DNA from 3 places in the Clostridium carnis genome. Region 2 is predicted to be linked to each of the others. Evidence: riboswitches for the same ligand, from Rfam matches in the RefSeq annotation. Region 2 holds a riboswitch; each other region holds the start of a gene.
What was found. Region 2 has a riboswitch for cyclic di-GMP ahead of ACYQ1T_RS02160 (hypothetical protein). Riboswitches for the same ligand answer to the same signal wherever they lie in the genome.
Positions count from the first base shown of each region.

Region 1: another riboswitch for cyclic di-GMP. It lies ahead of ACYQ1T_RS04225 (acyltransferase); the one in region 2 lies ahead of ACYQ1T_RS02160 (hypothetical protein).
Region 3: another riboswitch for cyclic di-GMP. It lies ahead of ACYQ1T_RS02690 (NPCBM/NEW2 domain-containing protein); the one in region 2 lies ahead of ACYQ1T_RS02160 (hypothetical protein).

Region 1 is NZ_BAAHYS010000001.1:911,810-916,125, forward strand. It holds gene ACYQ1T_RS04220 (methyl-accepting chemotaxis protein) at 1-1,567, opposite strand, end outside; gene ACYQ1T_RS04225 (acyltransferase) at 1,618-2,355, opposite strand; cyclic di-GMP riboswitch class I at 2,679-2,768, opposite strand; gene ACYQ1T_RS04230 (ABC transporter ATP-binding protein) at 3,082-4,191, opposite strand; gene ACYQ1T_RS04235 (DUF6106 family protein) at 4,213-4,316, opposite strand, start outside.
Region 2 is NZ_BAAHYS010000001.1:424,393-428,708, reverse strand. It holds gene ACYQ1T_RS02170 (amidase domain-containing protein) at 1-912, opposite strand, end outside; gene ACYQ1T_RS02165 (Gfo/Idh/MocA family protein) at 1,097-2,092, shown strand; cyclic di-GMP riboswitch class I at 2,192-2,275, shown strand; gene ACYQ1T_RS02160 (hypothetical protein) at 2,416-3,135, shown strand; RNA gene ssrA (transfer-messenger RNA) at 3,420-3,774, shown strand; partial or broken gene ACYQ1T_RS02150 (transposase) at 3,950-4,096, shown strand; gene ACYQ1T_RS02145 (ISL3 family transposase) at 4,183-4,316, shown strand, end outside.
Region 3 is NZ_BAAHYS010000001.1:543,740-548,055, reverse strand. It holds gene ACYQ1T_RS02710 (winged helix-turn-helix transcriptional regulator) at 1-201, shown strand, start outside; gene ACYQ1T_RS02705 (YbhB/YbcL family Raf kinase inhibitor-like protein) at 292-768, shown strand; partial or broken gene ACYQ1T_RS02700 (IS3 family transposase) at 735-1,882, opposite strand; gene ACYQ1T_RS02695 (hypothetical protein) at 2,067-2,342, shown strand; cyclic di-GMP riboswitch class I at 2,460-2,543, shown strand; gene ACYQ1T_RS02690 (NPCBM/NEW2 domain-containing protein) at 2,699-4,316, shown strand, end outside.

The sequences.
Region 1 (4,316 bases), 490 kb from region 2:
TAACTTCGATAATTTTACCAATTTCAGAAGATTTATTAAGTAATATTCTACTTTCTTCTAAATTCTTTTCATTATTTTCAACAATAACCCTCATGCTATATACTGCTTTATCAACAGCTTTAAATGCAACTGCACTTATATTATGTGATTCTTCTGCAGTTTCAAGCATGTAATTACACTTACTAGTAACAGCTTTACTTGCTTCTTGCATCTCTACTGTTTTTTCAACAGCTAAAGCTACTTGTTCTGCTTGTTGAGTTGTATTTTCTGCTACGTGTTGAATTGTTTTAGCAACTTCTTCTGTAGCTTTACTAGATTCATCACAAGATCTAGCTAGTCCCTTTGATAAAGTATTAACTTTATTAGACTCTTGATTAATATCAGTTAATAATCCTCTTAATGCCTTAACAGTATTATTAAATGCTTTTGCTAAATTTCCAATTTCATCTTCTGAATTAACCTCTACAGCACCTGTTAAATCACCAGTAGATACTGTATCTGCAAAATTACTAAGCTTAGTTAATGGTTTAACAAGATAACTTGATGCGAAGTATATAGTTGCTGTTACTATTAATGAAATTGCTGAAGCTATTGCTAACATAATAGCTAACATTTTATTAGACTCATCAAATAATTCACTTTCATAAACTACATTAACTACAGTCCAATTTGTTATTGGAGCTTTTGAATAAAAAGCTATTTTCTTTTCTTTACCTGTACCAAAACGGAATACTCCTTGATTATTCTTTTCTATAAGCCCTCCAAGTTCAGTAAGTTCAGAATCATTAACAGTAGTAATCTTTTCTTTCATTGCCCAATTCTCATCTGGATGAACTATAAATGTTCCATCATCTGAAATTAGCATACCGTATCCCTTTTGTCCATACTTTATATTCCTAGCTATTTCTTGAATAGCCTCAATTTTTAAACTTGCAGCTGCTCCTGCTATAGTTTTTCCTGATTCATTTTTTAACCATGCAAGCATTAATACCATATTTGAGTGATAAGCTTCTGAATATGATGGTTTTAATATAACATCATATGGAACACCACCATTAGCTGCAAATCTTTCTAAAGTTTCTGCTGCTCCTGCTTTAGCCCATGGAGAAGTACTTGAAGCTCCCTTTTGAACATTATAATAACGTGCTTTTAACTTACCTGCATTATCTTGATTTCCCCATTCATTTTGTTCTAAAGGATTTACAATGTGTAAAGCCGCATATTGATCTGGATATGTATTTTTAATAAAATTCCAACGTGCTAAATTAAGTTCATCTATAAGTGCTATAGATTCACTATTTCCATCGAAATTTAAGCTTGGATTTTTTTCTAAAACACGTTTTACCATAGGACTATTAACAGTTTCTTGAACTTCTGCAAGCTTACCCGTTAACCAAGTATTAATATGGTTAGTAGCTTCTGAAGTTCTTGTTGACATGGCTTGTGTTAATTCTTTTTCAATTATATTATTGAAACTAAAATATGCTATTCCAGTTAATGATAATAATCCAACTATAACTAATGGTAAAATTACTACCATTAATTTAGATTTAAAAGATATTTTCATTTTGTCACCCCTTAATTCGTTACTACAATATTATTTTATTTTGTCGTGAGTTATATCTTTTGAAAATCTCCATCAGTAAGCCATATATGCTTTAACTCATGTTCATTTCTATCAAAGTTCTTTCTGCATCTTATTCTCTTAGCTGGTACTCCAGCTACTAAAGAATTTTCTTCTACATTTTTATCTACTAACGAACAAGCACCTACTATAGATTGTTTTCCAATTATTACTCCAGGTAAAATTGTTGAATTTGAATATACCTTAGAATAATCTTCTAAAATCACAGGATTATAACCTCTTATTGAATGATCATGTTCTAAATGAGAATGTGTAAATATTGTTACACCTTCAGTAACAACTACTGAATTCCCAAGTTTCAATCCACCTTTGGAATCTATAAATATTCCTCTATTTAAGAATACATCATCACCTATTTCAATATTATCTGGTACATTAAAACGTACATTTTCTTCAACTATAAGATTTCTACCACAAGACTTAAATAATTTTTTTGCTAATATTCTTCTAAAAGGAATTGAAAAATTAGCTATAAGACACATTGGTGACTTATCTAAAACATCCCATAAAAAATGTAAATATCTTTTTTCTTTTGAAAATGATATCTCTTTATTTTTAGGCAAATAATCCCCATATAACTTAGCTTCCTCTAAAATTTCTATGGGAAAAGGACATTTTAATATTTCTAGAATCTCTCTTACTCCATCCTCAGTTATTCCTCTGTTTATTATTTCTTCTACTTCATTCAATAAATTATTTATTCTGCTCATCTATTATTGCGATTATTAAAATCGTAAAAAAATAACCTTTTCCTCCCTTCATTACAATTTATTACTCCTTACGATTTTTATTTTTACTGCCTCTTTATAATTGCTATCTCTAATGGAATACTAAACTATACATTATCTAGAGCTCAAAAGTATTTTACATAAGAAAAAATTAAGTATATATCCCTTTTTATATACTTACTAAATAAATAATTTCATACTAAATCTTTACTTTTACCTCTGAAAATTTCAGAGAAATAAAAAAATGCCTAAATAATATAGACACCAAAATTTTAAAAAATATAGACTTATATCTATAACTATACTTTGGCAGCCTGACAATCATAAAAAATAAAATTTTCCTTAGACTCATAGCTTTGCGACCCTATCTTTCGATAAGTGTGCTATTTAACATTATAGGTTTTGTTCATACTATAGTATTATTACATGAAATTTGTCAACTTTCAACATATTTTTGCAGGTTTTACCAAATAAATTGGTAATTAAACCTAAATAATTCATCTTTTTAATAATTTATATTTAATTTATAATTAAACTTTTATATTTCATTCTTTTGAAAAACATCTTTAGTTTTAAAATCACAATTAAGCTATCCTTAATTTACCCACTTCTATAACTTTCTAATGAATAGAAAAAGCTAGGATAAATCCCAATGCCATTTCGTTAACAAAATGACATTAAGGTTATTCCTAGCATTTTTTCTCTATCTTAATATATTGTAACTTGATCTTCTTTATTAAATACATGTATCTTATTTTGATCAAATCCAAATTCTATAACGTCTCCAATTCTATAACCTTCTCCAGATCTTGACTTAATTATAAAATTAGCTCCATCTTTCTTAATATGGATATAAGTTTCTGCCCCTAGATTTTCCATTATATCAACTTCACCTTTAAATCTAGTAACTCCTGAAGCTTCTAATGCTTCTTTTCCATGAATAATGTTTTCAGGTCTTATACCAACTAAAGTTTCTATTTTTTCTGCATTCTTTTCTTTTAATATCTTAACCTTATCTTCTGGTATTTCTAGCAATTCTCCAAATACCTTTAGATAATTCTTATTATCCTTAATTAAAGTTTCTCCATATGTCATATTCATTTGAGGACTTCCTATAAATCCTGCAACAAATAGATTTGCTGGATGATTATATATCTCAGTCGGTGAAGCTACTTGTTGTATAACCCCATCTTTCATTACTACTATTCTTGTTCCTAAAGTCATAGCTTCTGTTTGGTCATGAGTTACATATATAAATGTTGTATTTAATTTATTATATAACTTAGAAATTTCTATTCTCATTTGTACTCTTAATTTAGCATCAAGGTTTGATAAAGGTTCATCCATTAAGAATACTTTAGGATTTCTTACTATAGCTCTTCCCATAGCAACTCTTTGTCTTTGACCACCTGATAAAGCCTTTGGCTTTCTGTCTAAAAGATGTTCTATATCAAGTACCTTAGCTGCTTCTCTAACTTTTTCATCTATTTCTTGTTTAGGCATTTTTCTTAATTTTAATCCAAATGCCATATTATCATAAACTGTCATATGTGGATATAATGCATAGTTTTGGAATACCATTGCTATATCTCTATCTTTAGGTGCAGTATCATTTACTAACTTATTATCTATATATAATTCTCCACCTGTTATTTCTTCTAGTCCAGCTATCATTCTTAAAGTTGTTGATTTACCACATCCTGATGGTCCAACAAAAACTATAAACTCCTTGTCCTCAATATCTAAATTAAAATCTGTAACTGCTTTAAAACCATTTTCATATGATTTTTGTATATGTTTTAATACTACTCCTGCCATTTTTTATTCTCCTTTTGTATTTTATATATTACTGAATGCTAATGGATTAATTCTTCTCATCATCATCATTAATTTTTCATCCATAGCTAATTGAAATCCTACTAATCCTGAAGATGTTTTTGTAT
Region 2 (4,316 bases):
ATTATCTTGAGGTAACTTTCCACCAGCTATATTATCAGATAAGCATTGGGAAACAAAGTTTGTGCAGTTACCACAACTTGAAATACAAGTATAATAGTTTGGGTTATATCTAGAGTCAGTAGAATTTGCGAAAGAAATACCACAATATTTATTTGCATATTCAACTGCTGATTTTCTATCATAATCAGTACTGTTTTCTAATGAGTTATTTTTAAATTTATAATTAATATCATATGTTTTGAACTTAGTAATAGGTAACTCCTTTTCTTTTAGTGTAAATTTATAATCATTTAAGCCTTCTTGAAAACAATCTAAATAATAATCTTTTATAATTGCGTAAGAGTTTCCAAGTTTTTCAAGATCAATTGTATGAAAAATAGAAAATCCAAAATCGTTATTTATATTAGGTAAATCATTATAAAAGTAACTAAATTTATATTCCTCACGAAGTGTTAATTTATAAATGTTATCTTTATTTTTTAAAGAAATAATATGAGGATAAGATTCTATTTTAGAAAAAGAAACATCTCTTTCGCTTGCCCAATCTCTAAGATAAGATATTCTTTTGAATTCATGGGATAAAGAATATTTTCCATATAGTTGAGTAATATCATAGTACTTATATAAATTCTCAACATTACCAGTTGAAAAAGAGGAGTTTCTTGTGGAAAATAAATCATTTATAAATGGTAATATTGAATCAGATGTATTTTCAGAAACATCTGTTAAAAAGGAACCTACATTAGAGGTTTCTTCAAATTCTAGATTATCTTCAGCTAAATATGAAGGAACCATTTGGATATTTTTTGTTTTTGAAATTGAGTTAAAAAGATTAATAAATAATATTGAGGGTAATAAAAAGTATAAAAGAGATAAAAGAACTTTTGGAAATATTCTATTTCTTAAATTCATAGCAGTTCCTCCTCTAAGATGATTATAAAAATAGTATGTGCATTAGAATTTTAAATATTAGCGATAAAAAAATATTAATATAAAATTAAAATATATAAATAAAATAGTTAGAAGTTAATCTTAAATAAGATATAATTAGTAATATATTATAATAATAATTTTGTGATAAAGGAGAGGTATTTATATGAAAGAAATAAGGTTTGGGCTAATAGGAACTAATTTTATTACTGAATGGTTTATTAATGGTGCTAGAGAGGTGCCTAATGTTAAAATATCAGCAGTTTATTCAAGAACTGAAGAAAGAGCAAAGGAATTTTCAGAAAAGTTTGAAATATATAATGTGTTTACTAATTTGGAGGAAATGGCAAAAAGTAATTTAATTGATGCAGTATATATAGCTTCTCCTAATGCATTGCATGCAGAACAAAGTATATTATTTTTACAAAATAAAAAACATGTATTATGTGAAAAAGCCTTTGCTTCTAATTCATATGAAGTGAATAAAATGATAGATGTAGCAAAAGAAAATAATATGGTTTTAATGGAAGCTATGAAGACAACATCACTTCCTAATTTTAAAGTTATAAAAGATAATCTATATAAAATAGGTAAAGTAAGGAGATATTTTGCAAGTTTTTGTCAATATTCTTCAAGATATGATAAGTATAAAGCAGGAGAAATATTAAATGCATTTAAGCCAGAACTTTCTAATGGTGGGTTAATGGATATAGGTGTTTATTGTATTGCACCAATGGTAAATTTATTTGGTAAACCCAATACTATAAAAGCTACAGGACTTATGCTAAAGTCAGGGGTAGATGGTGAAGGTAGTATTGTATTTGGATATGATGATATGGATGCAACTGTAATATACTCAAAAATTAGTAATTCATATTTACCATCAGAAATTCAAGGAGAAGATGGAAGTATAATAATTGAAAAAATAAATAACTTTAACAAAATAGAGCTTATTTTAAGAACTGGTGAAAAAATAGATTTATCAATAAAGCAAAATGAAGCTAATATGTGTTATGAAGTTGAAGATTTTATAAGATTAATTAAAGAAAATAGTAAAGAAGATTTAGATAAAGCCTTGAAAAATTCAAAGGATGTAATAGATATTATGGATGAAGCGCGCTTACAAATTGGAATTAAGTTTCCGGCAGATTTAAAAGAATAATATAAAATAGGGACCATAATTTGTAAAATAGGGACTGTTAAAGAATTATATTGTAATGTATTATTATCTTATAATATAGATTATTAGCATAATAAAATATAATTTAATAGGCAAATTTAGAGAAATCTAAAGACGCAAAGCTAAAGGGGCTAAGGTTGATAACTATGCCAGCCAGTTGCCAAAAAGTCAGTATATGTCTTTTTGTTATCAGTTGAATTTAAAAAGGTACTTCTTGATAGCAACTACCCTCTAGGGTAGTTTTTTATTTTTATTAAATTTATTGCTAAATCTATAGATAAATTTCAGGAGGTAAAGCATTAAAAATGAATATAAAATTAGAAGTAAAAGCTATGTTAGAGGATGAAAATAATAAAGAACAAATCAAAGATATAAAACCTGAATCATTGAAAGATGAAAACTTAGGTTTAGTTATAGGAAATAATACAAATCTTAAAAAGTTATTAGCATGGAGTAAGTCACTAATAATTTATAACTATACTTTAGAGTCATGGACAGAATTAGAAAAAATTAAAAATATAGCTATGGCTATAATAGAAAATAATCTATCATCACAAGTGGAAATTGATAAGGTATATGAAGAGTTAAATTTAAAAATTAAAGGATTAATTGAAAGAGAAGAGAAAAAGGAGTTAAAGCTATTATTAAATGTAGCAGCTACTAAAATAAAAGAAGAGTATGAAGAAAATAGTTGGGATACATTTGAAAAAATGTTCAGAATATCAACAGAAGTTTATAAAGATATAAATGTAGGAGCCTTAGAAGTAGCTAACTTAAACCGTGGATTTACAATAATAATATCACAATTAGTATATAAAATAGATAAAAGTAAGCTAGAAGAACAAATAGCTAAAGCAGAAAGTTTAAAAAAAGAAAATTATACACAAATGAGCTTTATAGAAGTTGAAAAACAACTAACACATGCTAAATATATACTTAATATAAGTTGTTCAACTCAAAAAATAGTTGATACAATGACTATAGGTTTAGAAAATGCAATAAGATCTTTAGTTAAAAGAAAGTAAAAAATACATATACTTCTATATTACACCTAACTAATATAGAAGATTTAAAAACTATTAAAAAGTAGATATGAATATGTAAATTAAGAGTTACAAATTCATTATCTACTTTTTTATTTCTATATTTTTGAAAAATTCAAGTAAGAAAAAATAGGATGAAATAGCTTTAATTCTCAAGGATTTCCTAGTGTTTGAGAAGTTGACAGAAAAAATTTTATAATATATAATTACTACACAAGAGAAATTACAAAATTGAATAAATTTGCGTTAAACCTATATTTTAACTTGGGGGCGTTTTGGCTTCGACGGGGGTAAGATGGGTTTGATAAGCGGGTCGAGGCAAGCATGGCACCTCGTAAATCAGTTATGCACTAAATGTAAACGCAGAAGACAATTTTGCATTAGCAGCTTAATATAAGCTACTCATCCGCCCAGGCTTCCCACGGCTTGGATAACGGGTGTCATTGAAGTGGGGAACGAAGTTTAGCAAAGCTTTGAGCTAAAGGGGTATTTATGAAGCTAGCAAATTATGAGCCTGTCTGTAGGCGCCATAAGGAGCGAATTCTAATATACAGACTACACTCGTAGAAAGTCAAACTGGTCTGCTTTCGGACACGGGTTCGACACCCGTCGCCTCCACCATGAAAACCTCGACAATACAGAGATGTGTTGTCGAGGTTTTTTATTGTATTTAGAATACCACAGGTTAGACCTGCGGTTCTGGAAAGCTTCGAACGGTGAGTAGAAATAAAAAAAACCAATTGTAAAATTATGGTAGGTTTACCGACCATAACTATAATGCAAGGAGGTATCCAATATAGATAATAGTAATTTAGCACATAGTAAATGGAACTGTAAATATCATATAGTTTTCGCACCAAAGTATAGAAGACAAATAATTTATGGGAAAATAAAAACTGATATAGGAGTAATATTGAGAAAGTTATGTGATGAAAAGGGAATTATAAATGTCAAGTTAATGCTGGTTCTTCCGTATTTTTCCGTATATATGATATAATTAATATATCATATATTTAAGAGGTATTAATAATGTGTAATTCATCAATAGATCTGCAAAACTTTTTTCCAACTAACAAATTAAAAATTACTAATATATTAGAAGATACAAAAGTGATTAAGATAAGTTTAAAATCACAAAGTAATAATTGTATTTGTCCTAAATG
Region 3 (4,316 bases), 120 kb from region 2:
CAACATTTAAAAGATTTAATTAAATATTCGTTAGTTGAAAAAAAGGAATATGAAGGATATCCATTAAAGGTTGAGTATTCATTAACATCTAGGGGAAAAGAAGTTCTTTCTGCATTAGAGATATTTCAGAAAATAGGTATAGAGTATATGATAGAAGATGGTAAAGAAGAAGAATTAAGAAAACTTTGCTTATTAAAATGAAAATACATACAAAAAAGTAAGTAATTGAACAATTAATAATGTAGATATATGATTTAACCATAACTTTTAAAATATAAAGGAGATGAGTTAATGAAAGTAACAAGTAGTGGAATAGTAGACGGAATTATTAATGATAAGTATGGGAAAAGAGGTATAGTAAATGATCATGGAATACCAACATGTTCGATTCCTTTAAAAATCGAAGATGCTCCAGAAAATACGGTTTCTTATGCCATAGTTATAGAGGATAAAGATGCTATTCCTGTTAGTGGAGGATTTTCTTGGATACACTGGATTGTAGCCAATATTACTAGAGGTGAATTAAAAGAAAATGAAAGTCAGTTATCATTTGATTTTGTTCAAGGAGTTAATAGTTGGATTAGTATTCAAGGGGGGGAAAAGGATAAAGAAATTTGTACATATTATGGTGGAATGGCACCCCTAGATTCACCACATATTTATGAAATTCATGTTTATGCAATTGATACTATGGTCTTACGTCAATATCTTGGACACAAAAAGTCAAACTTTTTTTATGCTACACCTCTAGCTAATAATTCACATTGATTTGGAGTCATGTAATTAATAGAAGAGTGTAGCCTTTTTCTGTTATACCAGCCTTCAATATATTTAAATATAGCTATATTGGCTTCTTCGAAGGTACGGTATGTATTTCTATAGATTTCTTCCTTCTTTATTGAAGAATGAAAAGATTCTATACAAGCATTATCATATGGACAACCTTTTTTACTAAATGATTGTATAATATTAAACTGTATACATAGCTCTTTTAAATCATTACTAGTATATTGAGAGCCTAAATCTGTATGAAATATTAAATTTTTATTTTTATCTGGATTTTGGCTGTAGTAGGCATTTTTTAAAGCTTTAATAACTAAATCATTAGTCATTCTTTTACCGAAGGCGTAGCCAATTATTTTTTTTGAATGTAAATCAAGAACTGAAGCTAAATAGCACCAACCATCTTTGATAGTATGAATATATGTAATATCGCCAACCCATTTTTCATTAATAGAAGTAGTTGCAAAATCTCTATTTAAAACGTTTTCTAAATCTTCTGCTACTTTCTTATTTGAATGAGGCTTATATTTTTTTACAGTTATTGCACAAAGACCAAGTTCAGTCATTTTTCTTTGAACTCTCTTTATTGACACATTAAAGCCTTCTGTACCAAGTATATGATGAATCCTAGGAGCACCATATATCCCTTTATTAGCTTTATATATCCTTGTAATCGCTGCTTTTAATGCATCATTTTCTATTGCTCTTGAAGATTTAATTTTATCAAAAGATTTATAATATGTACTTCTGGCTACGCCTAGAACGGTACACATAGTCTTAATATCATGATTGTTTTTATTATTATCTATAAATAGTATTACTTGATTTAATTTCTTGTTGCAAATATGGCCATAGCTTTTTTTAATATTTCATTTTCCTCTTTAATCCTTGCCATTTCCTTTTTTAAAGCCTTTACTTCTTTAAGTGTCATAGATTCATTTTCATCTATTTTAACTTCTTTTACATCTTTAACCCAGCCGTTGATTGTTGATTTTGCAATGCCATATTCGCTACTTAGCTCTGCTAAGCTCATTCCTGATTTAAATAAATCTACTATCATATTTTTATATTCTTGATCATACCTTTTGCCACTTCCCATAATGGACACATCCTTTCTTAACTAAATATAATTTTACTTAGTTCGACTTAATGTGTCCACTACTTTATACTAACACCACTATACTTGATTTAGAAAATGGGTTTTACTTAAATGAATTACATAGAAAAATGGATGGGCATATACTTGATCAATTTACTTTAAAAGGAGAGTATAGTAATTAGATATGAGTATATATGAAGTAATTATGTTATTATGTTTTGGATTAGCATGGCCGTTTTCAATTTATAAGTCATTAATATCTAAATCAACAAATGGAAAAAGTGTTATGTTTATGATTATTTTAATAATAGGATATTTATCAGGAATACTAAATAAACTAATATATAATTATGATAATGTAATATTTTTATATGTTATAAATGTAATTATGGTATCAATTGATGTATTACTATATTTTAGGAATAGAAAATTAGAATTTAATAAAAAAATCAAGACTTAAGATTAAATTATATAAAATTTTGATAATTTGTAAATAAAGTGTGAATTTTGTTAAAAATATATAATGTATGTAATTTTATGGTATATAATATAGGCAAATAGTTAATGAGAATAAAAAAAGTTTTAAAGGCAAAGCTAGAGAAATCTAGTGACGCAAAGCTATAGGGGCTAAGGTTTTAAACTATGCTAGCCAGTTACCGAAGAGTCGCAAGTCTTTTTGTAATTAATTGCATTTATTAGGCTGCTCTTTTTGAGTAGCCTTTTTTATTAATCAATTAATAAAAACTTATATTTACTTCGGAGAAATTTTTTAATTTGAATTCTATTTAAAAATTAAAAATATTTAGGAGGAAGTGTATGAATAAAAGGAAAATAATAGCTTTAACTATTGTAGCTACTTTAGCAACCAGTGTTATTCCAACAAACATAGCATTTGCTATGGATACAAACTCGGAGGTGTCCAAAGATAAAGTTGAAGAAGGAACAAAATCAGAGTACAACGTATCTGTAAACCAATTTAATATGACATCATTAGAAAACTATAATGATTATGAAAAAGCATTTAAAGTAACAGGTATAAAATCTTATTCAAATAATGGGGGAGTGTATGCAAGTAGTACACTAAACAAAGCATTTGATGGAAATTTATCAACTCATTGGGAAACGGGAAGACCAAATAGTTCTGCATTTACAAATGAAGTGATTGTAACTTTTGAAAATGTTGAAACTATAAATAGAATTGTATATGGAGCTAGAAAAGATGCAGGTAATAAAGGATTTGCAAATAAATTCTCTATATACTCATCTTTAACAGATGATGAAAATGATTTTAAATTAGTAGGAAAAGGACAAGCAACAAAAGGTAGTGGATTATACGAATTTAAATTTAATAAAACAGAATTTAAAAGACTTAAATTTGTATTTGATGAAAGTTATGATTCATGGTCAAGTGCTAATGAATTTATGTTTTTTAAAGAAGATATTGTAGAAGATAATATTAATAATATCTTTGTTGATGGAACACACGTTAAGTTAAGTGATAAATATAACAACATTGAATTGTTGGAAAATTTCGAAAAAGAGGTTAATAATCATCCCTTAGCTAGTAAATATATTAATATAATTCAAGAAGCAAAGGATTTATATAATAATCCTAATAAATATGAAGATGCTTTAATTTTAACTGCATCTCAAAGGGGAGATGTTTCAAAGGAAGCAAGGGAGCATCAAATAACAAGAGCATCCTATTCTTTAGATACTTTTGGAAAATATGTTACACCAGGAGAAACAATTAAGCTATATGTAGATGCTGATGAAAAAGGTGTTATGCCACAATTATTGTTAGGACAACTTGCAAATGATAAAAATGATTGGAGAAGATTTTATACATTAAAGCCTGGTTTAAATACTATTAAAGCACCAGAATTTAGTAATATGAGTCCAGCTGTAATATATATTTATAATCCAGCTTTACCAAGTGATCAAGCTTATGCACCAAAGGTAAGACTAGTAGGTGGAACAAAATTCCCTGTTTATTATCATGGGAAAACTGATCCAGCTGAATATGAAAGAGAGTTAGAGGAATATACTAAAAAAATAAGTATAAATGATAATGATTTTGCTAATGGATTAAGAGAGGATATTTTATATAATGTTACAGAGTTAATTTCGGAAAATAATACAATAACTACAAGTGCAGCAGGAGCATTACAAGGAATTAAGGAAATTAAGTCATCAGGAAAAACTGTAGCAGATACAATGAATGATTGGGAGAAGATGTGGCATGAATTCCAAAAGTTTAGTGGATTTGTAGAAAATGATCCAGATCCAAGAAATGATTTATATAATGTAAAATTTACATCAAGAGTATTTACAAAGGGGCCTTATGGTTGGTCTGATTGGGGATATACTGGATATAATGGCGAAAATGCACCAAGAAGAGATACAGGTGTATTTAAGCATATAGTTAAACCAT